4 regions of the Pseudomonas sp. SL4(2022) genome follow, and region 1 is predicted to be linked to each of the others. Evidence: predicted binding sites of a transcription regulator. Region 1 holds the regulator's gene; each other region holds the start of a gene.

Region 1 (4,123 bases):
TGGTCAGCGGATGGCGCCGGCGCGTTTCCGAGAAGCGCTTGAGTAGGGTTTCTTCGTCGGCATCCAGGTAGATCACATCGCATTTGATATGCCGTGCGCGAACTTCTTCAAGCAGCTCAGGGAAGCGCTTGAGATGGCTTGGCAGGTTGCGCGCATCAATCGACACCGCCACCTGCGGATGCAGCAGCTCGGTGTGCAGCAGGGCGCGCTCGGCCAGTTCAGGCAACAGGCCAGCGGGGAGATTGTCGATGCAGTAGAAGCCGTTGTCCTCAAGTACATCGAGGGCGGTGCTCTTCCCGGAGCCGGAGCGACCGCTAACGATGATCAGGCGCATGCTCAGGCTCGGTTGAGTTGGCTTTGTACGTCCACGACCACCTGATACAGGGCTTCGCTGCTTTCGGCTTGGCGCAGGCTGGCACGTACATCGCTGCGATCGAGCATGCTGGCGATCTGCCGAAGCAGCTCCAGGTGAGCATCGGTTGCTGCTTCGGGCACTAGCAGGACAAACAGCAGGTCCACTGGCGCACCGTCGATGGCGTCGAAGTCTACGGCAGCGTCCAGGCGCAGCAAGGCGCTGATCGGCGCGGTGCAACCGGGCAGGCGGCAGTGCGGAATGGCGATGCCATTACCGAAACCGGTCGAGCCGAGTTTTTCTCGGGCAATCAGGCTTTCGAAGATATCTTGTCCATCCAGGTCAGGCAGCTCGCGCGCTACCAGGTTGGCAATCTGTTCGAGGACACGTTTTTTGCTGCCGCCCGGCACGTTCACCAGGGAACGGCCGGGGGTCAGGATAGTTTCAAGTCGGATCATAGGAGATAGACGATGTCAGCGGGCCATTGCACCCTGTTGACGTTCGAGCTGTTTTTCCTTGTGTTTGATGAGTTGTCGGTCGAGTTTGTCAGTCAGTAGATCGATGGCCGCGTACATATCGTCATGCTCGGCATTGGCGACGACTTCGCCACCGGCAACGTGCAAGGTCGCTTCGATTTTCTGTTTGAGTTTCTCGACCTCCATGATGACTTGCACATTGGTAATCTTGTCGAAGTGGCGCTCCAATCGGCCGAGTTTTTCGGCGATGTAGTCGCGCAGGGCGTCGGTCACATCCAGCTGATGTCCACTGATGTTGACTTGCATACCGCTTTCTCCTTGTTGCCGTGTGTAAGAGACAGGCAAAGGGCCTGCCGCCGGAACACTGTGGCGCGGAAGACGCTGACAGAGCTAGTCAGGCACATGCGCTGATTGCTAATAGGCAGTATGGCTGCTTTTGCAAAAAAGGCGTGGCCTGGGGTGTTTGGTCAGTGCTATCTGTCTTCCTTCTTTGTGCCGCCTTAGATCAATCGTTTGCGCTCACTGGAAGGCGCTATTCCGAGGGATTCACGGTACTTGGCGACCGTGCGGCGGGCTACTTGAATGCCCTGTGCCTCCAGTAAACCAGCGATCTTGCTGTCACTCAACGGCTTTTTCGCATTTTCCGCCGCGACCAGTTTTTTGATGATCGCGCGGATCGCAGTGGATGAGCATTCTCCACCTTCGGAGGTGCTGACGTGGCTGGAGAAGAAATACTTCAGTTCGTAAATGCCGCGTGGGGTGTGCATGAATTTTTGCGTGGTCACCCTTGAAATGGTCGATTCGTGCATGCCGACGGCTTCGGCAATATCATGCAGTACGAGCGGTTTCATCGCTTCGTCGCCGTAGTCGAGGAAGCCGCGTTGGTGTTCGACGATCTGCGTGGCGACTTTCATCAGGGTTTCGTTGCGGCTCTGCAGGCTCTTGATGAACCAGCGTGCTTCTTGCAGCTGGTTGCGCATAAAGGTGTTGTCGGCGCTGGAGTCAGCACGCTTGACGAAGCCGGCGTACTGCGCGTTGACCCGCAGGCGCGGCATGGCTTCCTGGTTCAGTTCTACCAGCCAGCGCTCGTTGTGCTTGCGCACGATTACATCGGGGACTACGTACTCGGGCTCGCTGGACTCGATCTGCGAGCCTGGGCGCGGGTTGAGGCTCTGGATCAGCTCGATAACCTGACGCAGCTCGTCTTCCTTGAGCTTCATGCGGCGCATCAGTTGGCTGTAGTCGCGGCTACCAAGCAGATCGAGGTAATCACTGGCCAGGCGCTGGGCTTCGCTCAGCCATGGGGTTTGGGCTGGTAATTGACGCAGTTGCAGGAGCAGGCATTCACCCAGGTTGCGCGCGGCAATACCGGCAGGTTCGAACTGCTGGATACGGTGCAGCACGGCCTCAACTTCGTCGAGCTCGATATCCAGTTCCGGATCGAAAGCATCGACCACTTCTTCCAGGCTTTCTTCGAGGTAGCCCTGATCATTGATGCAGTCGATCAGGGTGACGCCGATCAGGCGGTCCTTGTCTGACATCGGCACTAGATTGAGTTGCCAGAGCAAGTGGCTTTGCAGGCTTTCACCACTGGAGGTGCGGGTGGTGAAATCCCACTCGTCGTCATCACTGGCGCTGCTGGGCAGGCTGCTGGCGCTGGTCTGGTAGATGTCTTCCCAGGCAGTGTCTACGGGCAGCTCATTGGGGATGCGTTCGCCCCAATCGCCTTCTTCCAGGTTGTCCACCGTCTGTGTGGTTTCCTGAAAGCTGGTTTCCTGGTAGGGGGTGTCCTGCTGTTCACTGGAGCTGGCGCTCTCTGCGCCATCGGCCATGGGGTCCGAATTGTCGAAATCATCGCCGTCTTCCTGGCGTTCGAGCATCGGGTTGGACTCCAGGGCTTCCTGAATCTCTTGTTGCAGATCCAAGGTCGACAGTTGGAGTAGGCGGATGGCCTGTTGCAGCTGCGGTGTCATCGTCAGCTGCTGGCCCATCTTCAGGACTAGCGATGGTTTCATTGCAGACCTTATTTACCGGCGTCTGTGCGCAATCCACTACAGGGCGTTGTTAAAATCGCCACTAGGAAGCAAATTATATGCCTGACTTTTGGGGTTTTGCCTAGTCTTGGCTGCCGCAGGCCCGAGAAAAGCTGTGGTTACAGCTTGAACTCATGGCCTAGGTACACTTCTTTTACTGTCTGGTTGGCCAGGATTGCCTCTGCATCCCCTTCGGCGATCAGTTGACCGTCGTTGACGATATAGGCGGTTTCACAGATATCCAGTGTCTCACGCACGTTGTGGTCGGTGATCAGTACGCCGATGCCTTTGGCCTTGAGGTGGTGGATGATCTGTTTGATATCACCCACGGAAATCGGGTCGACACCGGCGAAGGGTTCGTCAAGCAGGATGAATTTTGGGTTGGTGGCTAGGGCGCGAGCGATTTCCACCCGGCGGCGCTCTCCCCCAGACAAACTCATGCCCAGGTTGTCGCGAATGTGGGTGATGTGGAACTCCTGCAATAGCCCCTCGAGCGCTTGTTGGCGCGCGCTGCTGTTGAGATCCTTGCGGGTTTCCAGGATGGCCATGATGTTGTCGGCCACGCTGAGTTTACGAAAGATCGAGGCTTCTTGGGGAAGGTAGCCAATTCCGGCGCGGGCGCGGCCATGCATGGGCTGATGGCTGACGTCGAGATCGTCGATCATCACGCGGCCCTGATCGGCCTGGACCAAACCGACGATCATGTAGAAACAGGTGGTCTTGCCGGCCCCATTGGGGCCAAGCAGGCCGACGATCTGCCCGCTGTCGATGTTCAGGCTGACGTCGCGCACGACCTGGCGGCCTTTGTAACTCTTGGCCAGGTGTTGGGCTTTCAATGTGGCCATTATTACTGCGCCTGTTGGTCGGCTGGTTTGTTCTTCGGCTGGATCACCATGTCGATGCGCGGACGTGGCGCAGTCACATTGGTGCCTGTGGCGCGGCCGGCGTTAACGATCTGGCGCTGGGTGTCATAGACGATTTTCTCGCCTTCGAAGGTGTTGCCTTCCTGAATCACCTTGGCTTGGTCGATCAGTACCACGCGCTCGTTGGCCATGAAGTACTGGATAGTCAGGCCGTAGGCCTTGACGATCTGCTTGTCGGCTGACGGCAGTTGTTCGTAATAGGCGGGCTGGCCGACGGAGGTAAATACCTCAACATCGCCTTGGGCACTCTGAGTAATGGTCACGGTGTCGCCGGTAACCTTCATGGTGCCTTGGGTGATGACTACGTCGCCGCGATAGACGGCCACGCCTTGTTTGTCA
Region 2 (4,123 bases), 1.9 Mb from region 1:
TGCCCAGGCTTTTGCCCAATTGAATGATGGCGCGCACGATGGTGGCATCGTCCTCATCATCCAGGAGGTCTTGTACGAAACTTTTGTCGATCTTGATCTTGTCCAGGGGCAGGCTCTTCAGGTAACTCAGTGAAGAATAGCCAGTGCCGAAGTCATCAATCGCGATCAGCGCGCCGGAGCGGCGCAAGCTGAGCAGGTGCTGGGCGGCGGTGTTGATGTCTTCCATCAGGCCGGTTTCGGTAACTTCCAGCTCAAGGCTGCGCAGTGGCAATCGGTAGACCTGCATCAGGTTGTTCACGACCCGTGGCAGCTCTGCGTGGTGCAGTTGCACAGTGGAGAGGTTGACTGCCATACGCAGCTCGGTGAAGCCCTGGTCATGCCACTCGCGCAGTTGGCGGCAGGTCTGGTCGAGAATCCATTCGCCAATCGGGATGATGGTGCCATTTTGTTCGGCAAGCGGGATAAACAGATCCGGCGGCACAAAACCATGCTGCGGATGCTGCCAGCGCAGCAGCGCTTCGACGCCGACCACGCTGTGGTCGCGGTAGTCGACCTGCGGTTGGTAGACCAGGTGCAGTTGATTCAAGGCCAGGGCGTCACGCAGGTCTTTTTCCAGTTCGCGACGGCGGCGCATTTCGCTGTCGACGCTGGCGATGTAGAACTGGTAGCGGTTGCGTGAACGACTCTTGGCCAGGGTCATGGTCTGTTCGGCTTTCTGCAGCAGTTTTTCGGTGCTGTCACCGTCTTCCGGGAACAGCGTAATGCCGATGGTCGCGCGCAGGCGAACTTGCTGCTGGTCGAGCATAAACGGGTTATCGAGGTCGTCGAGTACGCTCTGCGCCAGTTCGGCGGCTTCGTAAGGCTGTTCGATATCTGCCTGCACCAGCGCGAATTGGTCACCCCCCAAACGTGCCAGCGCACCAAGGCGGCCACTGTGGCTGCGCAGGCGGTCGGACAGTGCCAGCAGCAGCTGGTCGCCGGTCTGGTAGCTGAATTGTTCGTTGATGCCCTTAAAGTCATCCAGGCCGACGCAAAGCACGGCGACGCGGCGCTGCAGGCGGCCAGCATCTTCAAGAATCTGGTCGAGTTGTTGCTGCAGCTGCTGACGGTTCGGCAGACCGGTGAGGAAATCATACTGAGCCATGCGCAGCAGGCTGTTTTCCGCTTCGCGGCGCAGGTTGGTGTTGCGTTCGATGGAGGAGAGCAGCTGGTTGGCGGTATTGATCCACAAGCCCAGCTCGTTCTTTTCGTTGCCCTTGAGCATGGGCAGCTTGTGTTCGCTGGGGCGATCCGGGTTGATATTGGTCAGGTGCTCAATGATCTTCGACAGCGGCTTGGTCAGCAGCCAGTGGTAGACCAGATACAGCACCAAACCCATGGCGAGGGCGCGCAGCACGCCAGAAATAAAGATGATGATCGAGTTGGTGACAAAGCTCTCGCCGTAGGGGGCTGTGTCGAGAGTGATGCTGAGGTCGCCGTAGTACTCGCTGTAGGGGCCGCGGCCGACCAGCTGGGTGGTGAAATTCTGTTCCTTGCCGAGGATCGGATCGGTCAACCAGCGGGTGGGGATATCAACCTGTTCGCGGGCCTTCTCCGCCAGCATTGGCTCATTGGGGTGGCCGATGGCGGCCATGCGCACTGACTCGTGCTGGAACAGACCTTCGATGACTTGCATACCCATTTCCCGGTCGAGACTGTAGACCGCCTGGGTGGAAGGATCACGGAACATGCCGAGGATGCGGTGCGCGTCGTTTGCGACGGCCTGACGTGTCTTGTACACGTCGAAAACGATCTGCGCACAACTCAAGACCACGCCGACGATGAGTGCAGAGAGCAGCACCACACGAAGCAACTTAAGTGACAAGCTGTTTTTGAGTTCCAGCTTCAAGTGACGGTTCCTTGTTAGAGGCCTTTGGCGTCAGACGCTAGTGAGTATTGGCAAAGTCGCGCTTGCAGTCAAAGGGCCATTATCAAAGTTTGTCGAACAAACTTTTGTGTCGTGATGGCGCGGATGCTAGCGGACATAAGAGTAAGTTGCACTGTCTCGGTGCATGCGCTGTGCTGCTGCGGCTTGCCAGCTACTCGTTTTTTCTTGGCATGAGAGTTGCCATACCTCCGGCACTCACCGTGCGGGGGATATGCAATGAAAACTCGACTGTCAGGAATAGCTGCGTTTGCGGTATCGCCACTGGCTCAGGCGGCCAGCGATGATGCGATCAATACGGCCTGGTTGGTGCTGGCCAGCGTGTTGGTGTTTTTCATGCAGGCTGGCTTTGCCTTGCTGGAAAGCGGAATGTCGCGGGCGAAGAATGCCGTTAACGTGATGATGAAGAACTACATGGACGGTTGCGTCGGCGGCATTACATTCTGGTTGTTCGGTTTCGGTCTGATGTTCGGCAGCAACATCACCGGCTGGTTCGGCATGAGTCATTTTGCGCCGCACGATGGCGAGCCCTGGGATTTCACCTTTCTGCTATTTCAGATGATGTTCGCGGCCACGGCTGCAACCATCGCCAGTGGCGCCATGGCCGAGCGCACGCGTTACTCGGCCTATTTGATCGGCGCGGTGGTGATCAGCGGGTTTATTTACCCGGTGTTCGGCAGCTGGGTGTGGAGCGGCATATACGGTGGCCAGGGGTGGTTGGCGGCCCTGGGCTTTATCGACTTTGCCGGCTCCACTGTGGTGCACAGCGTCGGCGCCTGGTGTGCGCTGGCCGGTATTCTGGTGCTGGGGCCGCGTCTGGGGCGTTTTGCTGCGGACGGTGCGCCGCGCAGCATTCCTGGGCACAACCTAAGCCTGGTCGCGCTGGGCGGTTTCATCCTTTGGTTTGGCTGGTTTGGCTTTAACGCCGGCAGCAGCCTGGGGATAAATGTCAGCCTCGGGCTGATTGCCCTGAATACCCACCTGGCGGCGTCGGCCGGAGCACTGGGTGCATTTCTGGCGCAGCGCAGCACCTCCAGCCCGGTGCTGTTGACTACCACGGTGAACGGTTCGCTCGGTGGTTTGGTCGGCATCACCGCCGGTTGCGCGACGATGTCGCCGCTGTTTGCCCTGCTGACCGGGCTGGTGGCCGGTGGTGTGGTGGTGTTCGGGATGCGCCTGCTGGAGCGCTGGCAACTGGATGACGTGGTCGGTGCGATACCGGTGCATGGTTTTGCCGGGGTCTGGGGCACGCTGGCGGCTGGGCTGTTCTTCAGTGGCGACCTGTTCAATTGGTCACGGGTTGGGGTGCAGTTGCTGGGTGCCGGGGTCGCGTTTGTCTGGGCGTTCCCGCTGGCGTTGATGCTTTACCTGTTATTGGCGAAAACCCTCGGCCTGCGCACCTCTTCGCAACATGAGCAGCGTGGCCTGGATTATGCCGAACATGCTGAGGTGGGCTATCCCGAGTTCAACCTGGCGGTGACCTTCGACAGTAACGACCTGCCGAGGAGGGTGTGACATGAGCCTGGCAACTCGCCGACGGGCGATCTACACCGGCCTGGCCGGGCACTTTGCTGAAGACGAACTGCTGGCTGTGCTGGCCCTGTGGGAAAACAAATACGCCGACAAACCGCCGTTCGCTCTAAATGAGTTTCTCGGTGAAGTGGCGGCGACCTGCGAGCGCAAGTTGGAGCGTGCCAAGCTCTACCGCGAGCTGGTGGGGGCGCTAACCGGCCCGTTATCAGCCTTGCTGCCGGACCCGGAACCGCAGTTGCTCAGCTGGCGGCAGCGGATGGGCGTGGCGGCACCGCTACGGGTCGGCACGGATAGCCAAGCACGGCATACCTTCGAGGCGCTGAGCCGCGTGCTGTTCAATGCGCTCGACGCCGGGTTGCTGCCACGCCTGCAACATTTCGTTGCGGGTAACCTGAGCAATTTAAGTGGCAGCAATGTGCAGCGCCTGCGCGTGCGGGCCTGGCTGGAGCAGGGCGCTGAACTGGAACCGGCCGGCCTGGGGCTGGAGCAGCTACGGCAGTTGCTCAACCTGCTGTACATCGGGTTGTGTGAATACCTGGGGCCGGTGGTGGCTGATCAGCGTCTGACTCATGCGGTGCAGCAGGTCGAGGCGTTGCACCTGGCCTTGGCGCCGCGCAAGCTGTTGTAAACCGCTGGTGCAGAAAACAAGAAACCCGGCACAGGGCC
Region 3 (4,123 bases), 1.2 Mb from region 1:
CCTTAGCGTGTCTGCTCAAGCTGGCCTGCTTTAGCTGGCGTAGTCGAAACGTTTGGCCAGCAGCAACAGCAGTTGCTCCAAAGCCAGGCCGACCAGGCCGACGATGATGATGGCGATCAGGATGTGTTCGACGTTGAGGTTGTTCCACTCATCCCACACCCAGAAACCCAGGCCCGTGCCGCCGGTGAGCATCTCGGCGGCGACAATTACCAGCCAGGCCACGCCAATGGCCAGGCGAATGCCGGTCATCAGGTGTGGCAACACGGCGGGAAACAGGATGCGTGTGAGCACCTTGAACTCCGAGAGCTTGAGCACCCGCGCCACGTTCAGATAATCCTGCGGCACGCTGGACACACCGGCGGCGGTGTTGAGGATGATCGGCCAGATTGAGCTGATGAAAATCACCCAGATCGACGCCGGGCCAGCCGCTTCGAACACCAGCAGACCAATCGGTAGCCAAGCCAGCGGCGAAACCGGACGCAGCAGGCTGATGATCGGCGAGAGCATGCTGGCCAAGAAAGCAAAGCGGCCGATGGCAAAGCCCAGCGGAATGCCCACCAACGCCGCCAAACCAAAGCCGATACTGACGCGGCCCAGCGAATGCAGGATATTCCAGCCGATGCCCATGTCATTCGGGCCGTTGTCATAGAAGGGGTTGGCAAACAGCTCCAGTGCCGCCGCCCAGGTACTGACTGGGCCTGGCAGACCCTCGCTTTTGCTCGCAATCAGCGCCCACACGCCAATAAACAGTGCGATGCCGAGTAATGGCGGCACAACCGCCTTGAGCAGGCTGCTCAGCGCCGTCACGCCTGGCAGCACCAGGCGTGACGCTTTGCTTGTTGGCGCAGGCAAGGGCAATGGGGTTTTCAGTGGTGCGTTCATCACGAACCTCCCAATCAGGCTTTAATCGCAAAAGAGTTGGCATAGGCAGCTGGCTCGGAGCCATTCCATACGTTGCCGTCGATCAGCATGCTGCTACGCAGCGAGCTGGCCGGCACAGGGATGTTCAACGCACTGGCGGCTTCTTTGTACAGCGCAACCTGGTTGACCCCGGCGGCGACGACGGGGTAATTCGGGTCTTCCTTGATCAGGCCCCAACGCTTGAATTGGGTCATAAACCACATGCCGTCGGAGTGATACGGGAAGTTCACCGTGCCGTTCTTGCAGAAGGCCATGGCGTGATCGTCTTTCCAGCTGTTGCCCAGGCCGTCCTCATACTGGCTGAGGAAGCGCGGCTCGATCACCTTGACCGGTGCATTGACGTAGGCCTTGCCGGAAATCAACTTGGCCGTGCTCTTACGGTTTTCCTCGCTGGCTTCGATAAACTGGCTGGCGTCCAGCACCGCCATGATCAGCGCGCGGGCCGCGTTGGGGTATTGCTCGATAAAAGTGCGGGTGGCACCGAGGACCTTTTCCGGGTGATCCGGCCAGATCTGCTGAGTCGTGACGGCGGTGAAACCAATCTTGTCGGCAATCGCCCGCGCGCCCCAGGGCTCACCGACGCAGAAGCCGTCCATATTGCCGACGCGCATATTGGCGACCATCTGCGGTGGTGGCACGACGATGGTTTTCACATCGCTCATCGGGTTGATGCCCAGGCTCGCCAGCCAGTAATACAGCCACATGGCGTGGGTACCGGTGGGGAAAGTCTGGGCGAAAGTCAGCGGGTTTCCGCCTTTTTTCACATGCTCGGCCAGTTGTGCACCGTTGGTGACGCCGGCCTCTTTGAGCTGTTTGGAGAGGGTGATGGCCTGGCCGTTCTGGTTCAGGCCCATCAGTACCGCCATATCCTTCTGCGGCCCGGCGATGCCCAGCTGCGCGCCATACATCATGCCGTACAGCACGTGGGCGGCATCCAGCTCGCCGGTATTCAGTTTGTCGCGCACACCGGCCCAGGAGGCTTCTTTACTCGGGGTGATGGTCAGGCCGTATTTCTCGCCAAAGCCCTGAGTAGCTGCGACTACGACCGAGGCGCAGTCGGTCAGCGGAATAAAACCAACTTTCAGCGCAGCCTTTTCCGGTGCATCGGAGCCGGCGGCCCAGGCCACGCTGCGCAGCGAAGCGGGTGCGCTCAGGCCAAGGGCGGCGACACCACCTAAGGTGCCGGCGACAGCTATCGAGGTTCTCAGAAAGTTACGGCGGCTGTGCAGGCTTAGGGCCTTCGAATCACGATCAGTCATAGGTCTGTCCTCTCTGGCCGATAAAACGGCTGAAACAAAAAACGGCGTCCGCCAGGCCACCTCTAATGAGGTGACCTGACGGACGCCGTTGTCCGTGATCCGCGGCTCACCGCCGTTGGTGGGCTGCGCAGGAATCTTGTGAGGACGATAGCAAAGGGCTTGCCAGCTTTACTGGGGTACGGCGGCTGACAACCGCCAGAACCCTCTGAAGCGGGCTCGAACGAGCCTTAGGTTGGTAGGCTTAAACGCTATAAATCATAGGGTTAAGCACAGTATTAAATGTTGGTTAGAAAAAAGTTTTCTTGCCGTAATGCCGTGCCATGCCGCAGACCAGCAGCGCTTTTAGTCATCTTATTGAGCCAATGTTGTGCATGGCTAAGCCGCTGCCAAGCGCTTTTGCTTCGCCTTGGTGCCGCCAGCCTAGGTGTGGATCACGCACCACAGCCTTAGCGGGACAGCGATTTGCCCTGAGTTTCCTCGACAAACTCCTTGAGCCAGCGCAGCACTTCCACCGCCTCCCAGCGCGAGGGGTCGAACATGGCGTAGGTCAGGCCCTGGTAGCCGACCACATCCAGCTGACGGTGATAGCCGGCACGCTGCAGCAAGGCTTCGATCTCGGCAAAACAGGTGTTGAAGTGCACCCGGGAAAACGGCGTTTTGCCCTCGGTGACGATGCCTTCAAGCTGCAATTCATTGACGGTGGCCCGGACTTTTTCCAAGGGCATGCGGTTTACGCTGTGTTTCAGCTGCAGTACGTCGAGCATCTGGGTACTCCTGTTAACGCCTTGTATGGGCCCGATCTGCCGGGCGGCATGGTTGGCTGGATGGCATGACCAAGGGTAATCGAAAAATACTGTACAAATAAACAGTATTCGATAATAGTAAGCCCAAGGCCATAACCGGCACCTACTCGATCACTCGCGCCATCTGCCCGCAAAGCCAATGGCCACAGGCACTGCAGAGGAGTCACTAACAATGCAACAGATGCTGATGACAATTGTGCTGTTGGGTCTTTTGGCCGGTTGTGCGCAACCCCAGCTTGATCAACCGAGGGCCAATGGCACCTACCTGGTGATTGAGAATGGCCAGGCCTGGGCGGTGCTGGTATCCGACGGCAAGCGTGTAGAAGAGCAGGGCACGGTGGTGGATGTGATCAGGCTGCCGAGCGAGGACTCTGCCGTGGCGGCCAGTTATGTGATCGAAACGGCCAATTGCGGCCGCGTGCAGTGGCTGAGCGAACGCTCGGATGCGGCAGATGGCATGACCAATCTGATGTCGCTGCACAGCAACAATCAACTGGGGCAGAGCGGCTGCGTCATTACCAGTGGTCTGAGCAAGGTTTGGACGGTGCTGGATTACTCCGGTTGAAACGAAAGAGGGCCCCCTAAGGTGCCCTCTATCTTCTGCTTACTCGTCGGCCTTGGCCTTCTTGCCGGGTATCAGGCCATCGGCGCGGAACATCGCCTTGATCCCGCGAATCGCCTGACGGATGCGGTCCTGATTTTCGATCAAGGCAAAGCGCACATGGTCATCGCCGTAATCGCCAAAGCCGATGCCCGGGGAGACGCAGACCTTGGCCTCCAGCAGCAGCTTCTTGGCGAATTCCAGTGAACCGAGCTGGGCGTACTGCTCAGGAATTTTCGCCCAGACATACATCGAGGCTTTCGGGTTTTCGACCATCCAGTCCAGCTCGTGCAAGCCTTTGACCAGCAGGTTGCGGCGCTGGCGGTATTGCTCGGCGATATCGCGCACGCATTGCTGATCACCTTCCAGCGCGGCAATCGCCGCCACCTGCAGCGGGGTGAAGGTGCCGTAGTCGTGGTAGCTCTTAATCCGCGCCAGGGCGCTGACCAGCTCCTGGTTACCGACCATAAAGCCGATGCGCCAGCCGGCCATGTTGTAGCTCTTCGACAAGGTGAAGAACTCCACGGCAATGTCCTTGG
Region 4 (4,123 bases), 1.2 Mb from region 1:
TCAGGATGATCGGCAGATCATCACTGTTTTACCCGCCGCCTGCATCAGCGGCTGCCCGGCAAAGACGAACGGGGTTAACATTCGCCACCTTTCGCTGACGACCGGATGCTGGCATGGCCCGCCTGAAACTTGAGTTCCCCGAAGACCAGTTCTGCTACAGCACCCACCTGACGGTGCGGGTGACCGACATTAACGCGGCCAATCACCTGGGCAACGACTCGATGATTTCGATGATTTCCGAAGCCCGGGCACGTTTTCTGTTCGAGTTCGGCATCGTCGAAACCCAGGAAGATGGCACTGGCATCATCGTCACCGACCTGGCCACTACCTACCGCGCCGAAGCCCATGCCCGCGACCAGTTGCTATTCGAGGTCGGGGTGATGGATTTCAACAAATATGGTGGCGATATCACCTTTCGCATTACCCGCCCAGCCGATGGCAACCTGGTGGCCATGGCCAAGTCCGGCTTTGTCTTTTTCAACTACAAATTGGGTAAAGTGGTGCCGATGCCAGCGTCCTTCAGCACGACCTTCAGCAAGGTCAACTGGCTGGACCAGCCATAGACACTGGTCAATTTTTAGTCAGCCATCACGTGACAGCCTGCACATCCTCTGCTAGGCCTAAAGCAGAACAACAAAAAAGCAGGGAATCACGATGCCAACCACGCGCAGCCATGTCCGCCACGCCGGGCTGTTGAGCAGCCTACTCGCTCTGGCCCTTCTGACCCTTCCGCTTCCCACCCAGGCGTTAAGCACTGCGGTAGAGGATGCCATCTACACAACCGACGTCCGTGGCAGCCGCTGAACCTCTGCTGCGCATATGGGGCCGTCACATGCGACCGATCTGGCATCGCAGTGACGGTCACGGTTTTTCAGGGCAGCACCTTGCCGCCAAGACGCACCACGCCAGCGCACGGCGCACCATGAGAGTGCCAGAGTCACCCCTTCAACCAGGCAAACGCTCTTAAAGCCCTGCAAAACAGCACGCGCTATGTGTTGGCACACGACCTGCATTGTCACTGACACAATTTAATAAAGCGCGACCTTCAACGAAGAGGGTCGCACTTCCCGAGAGAACGGGACTTGGACAAAGGCGTCCTCGCTAGGTGACTAGCGGGACGCCTTTTTTGTTTTGCGCGTGTTTAATCAGGAGATGGCCGGCATGCAGAAGCTCAAGCTGGTGATGATCGGTAACGGCATGGCAGGTGTACGCACCCTCGAAGAGCTGCTCAAGCTCGCCCCCGATCTCTATGACATTACGGTGTTCGGCGCCGAACCCCATCCGAACTACAACCGCATCCTGCTCTCGCCGGTACTGGCCGGCGAACAGACCTTCGAGGAGATCATCCTCAACGACCTCAACTGGTATGCCGAAAACAACATCCAGCTGATGCTCAACCGCAAAGTGGTCAGCGTCGACCGTAAGAAACGCGTGGTTACAGCCTCCGACGGCAGCAGCGCCGAATACGACCGCCTGCTCATTGCCACCGGCTCCACCCCCTTTATCCTGCCGATCCCTGGCAACAAGTTGGCCGGGGTAATCGGCTACCGCGACGTGGCCGACACCCAGGCCATGATCAACACCGCCAAAACCCACAACCATGCCGTGGTCATCGGCGGCGGCCTGCTCGGCCTGGAAGCGGCTAACGGCCTGAAAATGCGCGGCATGGACGTAACCGTGGTGCACCTTTCCGATTGGCTGCTGGAGCGCCAACTCGACCGCACGGCCGGTAAGCTGCTGCAAAGCGCCTTGGAAGCACGCGGCATTCACTTCCGCCTGAATGAGCAAACCGAAGAGCTGATGGACAACGGTGAAGGCCGGGTCTGCGCCGTGCAGTTCAAGAGCGGTGACGTGATCCCCGCCGACCTGGTGGTAATGGCCGCCGGCATCCGTCCCAACACCGAACTGGCGGAAAAGGCCGGCATCCCGTGCAACCGCGGCATCCTGGTCAACGACACCCTGCAGACCTACGACCCGCGCATCTACTCGATCGGCGAGTGCGCTAACCACCGTGGCATCGCCTACGGCCTGGTCGCGCCGCTGTTCGAACAAGCAAAAGTCTGCGCCAACCACCTGGCCCAACTCGGCTTCGCCCGCTATCAGGGCTCGGTCACCTCGACCAAGCTCAAGGTCACCGGCATCGACCTGTTCTCTGCCGGCGACTTTATGGGCGGCGAAGGCACCGAGACCATCATCCTCTCCGACCCCATCGGCGGCGTGTACAAGAAGCTGGTGATCAAGAACGACATCCTGGTCGGTGGCTGCCTGTATGGCGACACCGCCGATGGCGGCTGGTATTTCCGCCAGATCAAGGAAAACGCCAACATCAGCCAGATCCGTGACCACCTGATGTTCGGTGAAAGTGCCCTTGGCGACGTCGGCCACCAGGGCCAGAGCAGCGCGGCGAACATGCCCGACAGCATGGAAGTGTGCGGTTGCAACGGCGTGTGCAAGGGCACCATCGTCAAGGCGATCCAGGAGAACGGCCTGTTCAGCGTCGATGACGTGAAGAAGCACACCAAGGCAGCCAGCTCCTGCGGCTCCTGCGCCGGTTTGGTCGAACAGATTCTGATCAGCACGGTCGGCGGCGCTGCCGAGGTGAAACCGAAAAGCGAGAAAGCCATCTGCGGTTGCAGCGACCTGAACCATGGGCAGATCCGCCAGGCGATTCGCGAGCAGCACCTGGTCAACATGGCCGACACCATGACCGCGCTACGCTGGAGCACGCCCAACGGCTGCGCCACCTGCCGCCCGGCGCTGAACTACTACCTGATTTCTACCTGGTCGGGCGAAGCCAAGGACGACCCGCAGTCGCGCCTGATCAACGAACGCGCCCACGCCAACATCCAGAAGGATGGCACCTATTCGGTGGTGCCACGCATGTGGGGCGGCGTGACCAACCCGTCCGAGCTGCGCCGCATCGCCGACGTGGCCGACAAATACAACGTGCCGATGGTCAAGGTCACCGGTGGCCAGCGTATCGACCTGCTGGGCATCAAGAAGGAAGACCTACCGGGCGTGTGGAAGGATCTGGACATGCCCTCCGGCCACGCCTACGGCAAGTCCATCCGTACCGTGAAGACCTGCGTGGGCAGCGAGTTCTGCCGCTTCGGCACGCAGAACTCCACCCAGCTGGGCATCGACCTGGAGCACGACCTGTTCAACATGTGGTCGCCGCACAAGGTCAAGCTGGCCGTCTCCGGCTGCCCGCGCAACTGCGCCGAGGCCGGCATCAAGGACGTCGGCATCATCGGCGTGGATTCGGGCTTCGAGATGTACATCGGCGGTAACGGCGGGATCAAGACCGAGGTGGCCGAGTTTTTCGTCAAGCTGAAAACCGCCGAAGAAGTGCGCGAATACAACGGCGCCTTCCTGCAGCTGTACCGCGAAGAGGCCTTCTACCTGGAGCGCACGGTGCACTACCTGCAGCGCGTCGGCATGGCGCACATCAAGCAGGCCGTGGTGGACAACGCCGAGAACCGCAAAGCCCTGAATACGCGCCTGCAGTTCGCCCTGTCGTTCGAACAGGACCCGTGGAAGGCACGCATCGAAACCCCGCAACTGAAGAAAGAGTTCGACCGCATCAGCGTCGTGAACCTCGAGGAGGCCTCTGTATGAACTGGCTGGATATCTGCGCGCTGGAAGACATCAACGTGCTCGGTTCGCGCATCATCAGCGGCCCGAAAGGCCATATCGCGCTGTTTAGGACTTCCGCAGATGAGGTGTTTGCCCTCGACGACCGTTGTCCGCACAAAGGCGGCCCGCTGTCCCAGGGGCTGATCTACGGCAAACGCGTGGCCTGCCCGCTGCACAATTGGCAGATCGAGTTGGAGAGCGGCAGCGCTGTGGCACCGGACGTGGGCTGCGCGCACCGACATGACGCCAAGGTGGAAAACGGTCGGGTGTTGCTGGCATCCGCGCAACGCAACTAGCCCGCTTCGTGGGAGGCGCTTCAGCGGCGACGGTCGCGGCTGAAGCCCCTCGCACCAGAACGTCCCCTCGCCCCAGGAGCTCCGAACATGGCCAGCCCCACTCAAGTCACCGCCTCCACCTGCTGCTACTGCGGTGTCGGATGCGGCGTGCTGATCGAACACGACGGCGAGAAGATTCTTGGCGTCGCAGG

Evidence for each region. Region 1 encodes sigma-54, which starts transcription at its own class of promoters, with help from an activator protein. Its sites were predicted from a motif close to ANTGGCATNNANNTTGCTNT; they were not measured.
Region 2: OU997_RS12640 (ammonium transporter) is a predicted target of sigma-54. The motif match lies at 2,092-2,111, and genes of this name have one in related genera.
Region 3: OU997_RS18820 (CmpA/NrtA family ABC transporter substrate-binding protein) is a predicted target of sigma-54. The motif match lies at 2,328-2,347, and genes of this name have one in related genera.
Region 4: nirB (nitrite reductase large subunit NirB) is a predicted target of sigma-54. The motif match lies at 995-1,014, and genes of this name have one in related genera.

What each region holds. Positions count from the first base shown of each region.
Region 1 covers NZ_CP113060.1:786,476-790,598, reverse strand. The annotation lists gene rapZ (RNase adapter RapZ) at 1-334, opposite strand, end outside; gene ptsN (PTS IIA-like nitrogen regulatory protein PtsN) at 337-810, opposite strand; gene hpf (ribosome hibernation-promoting factor, HPF/YfiA family) at 826-1,134, opposite strand; gene OU997_RS03755 (RNA polymerase factor sigma-54) at 1,329-2,843, opposite strand; gene lptB (LPS export ABC transporter ATP-binding protein) at 2,981-3,706, opposite strand; gene lptA (lipopolysaccharide transport periplasmic protein LptA) at 3,709-4,123, opposite strand, start outside.
Region 2 covers NZ_CP113060.1:2,680,594-2,684,716, forward strand. The annotation lists gene OU997_RS12635 (putative bifunctional diguanylate cyclase/phosphodiesterase) at 1-1,888, opposite strand, end outside; gene OU997_RS12640 (ammonium transporter) at 2,144-3,439, shown strand; gene OU997_RS12645 (hypothetical protein) at 3,441-4,085, shown strand.
Region 3 covers NZ_CP113060.1:3,979,218-3,983,340, reverse strand. The annotation lists gene ntrB (nitrate ABC transporter permease) at 31-882, opposite strand; gene OU997_RS18820 (CmpA/NrtA family ABC transporter substrate-binding protein) at 897-2,180, opposite strand; gene OU997_RS18815 (transcriptional regulator) at 2,627-2,944, opposite strand; gene OU997_RS18810 (hypothetical protein) at 3,156-3,548, shown strand; partial or broken gene alaC (alanine transaminase) at 3,588-4,123, opposite strand, start outside.
Region 4 covers NZ_CP113060.1:3,985,052-3,989,174, forward strand. The annotation lists gene OU997_RS18840 (thioesterase family protein) at 114-563, shown strand; gene nirB (nitrite reductase large subunit NirB) at 1,162-3,618, shown strand; gene nirD (nitrite reductase small subunit NirD) at 3,615-3,932, shown strand; gene OU997_RS18855 (nitrate reductase) at 4,020-4,123, shown strand, end outside.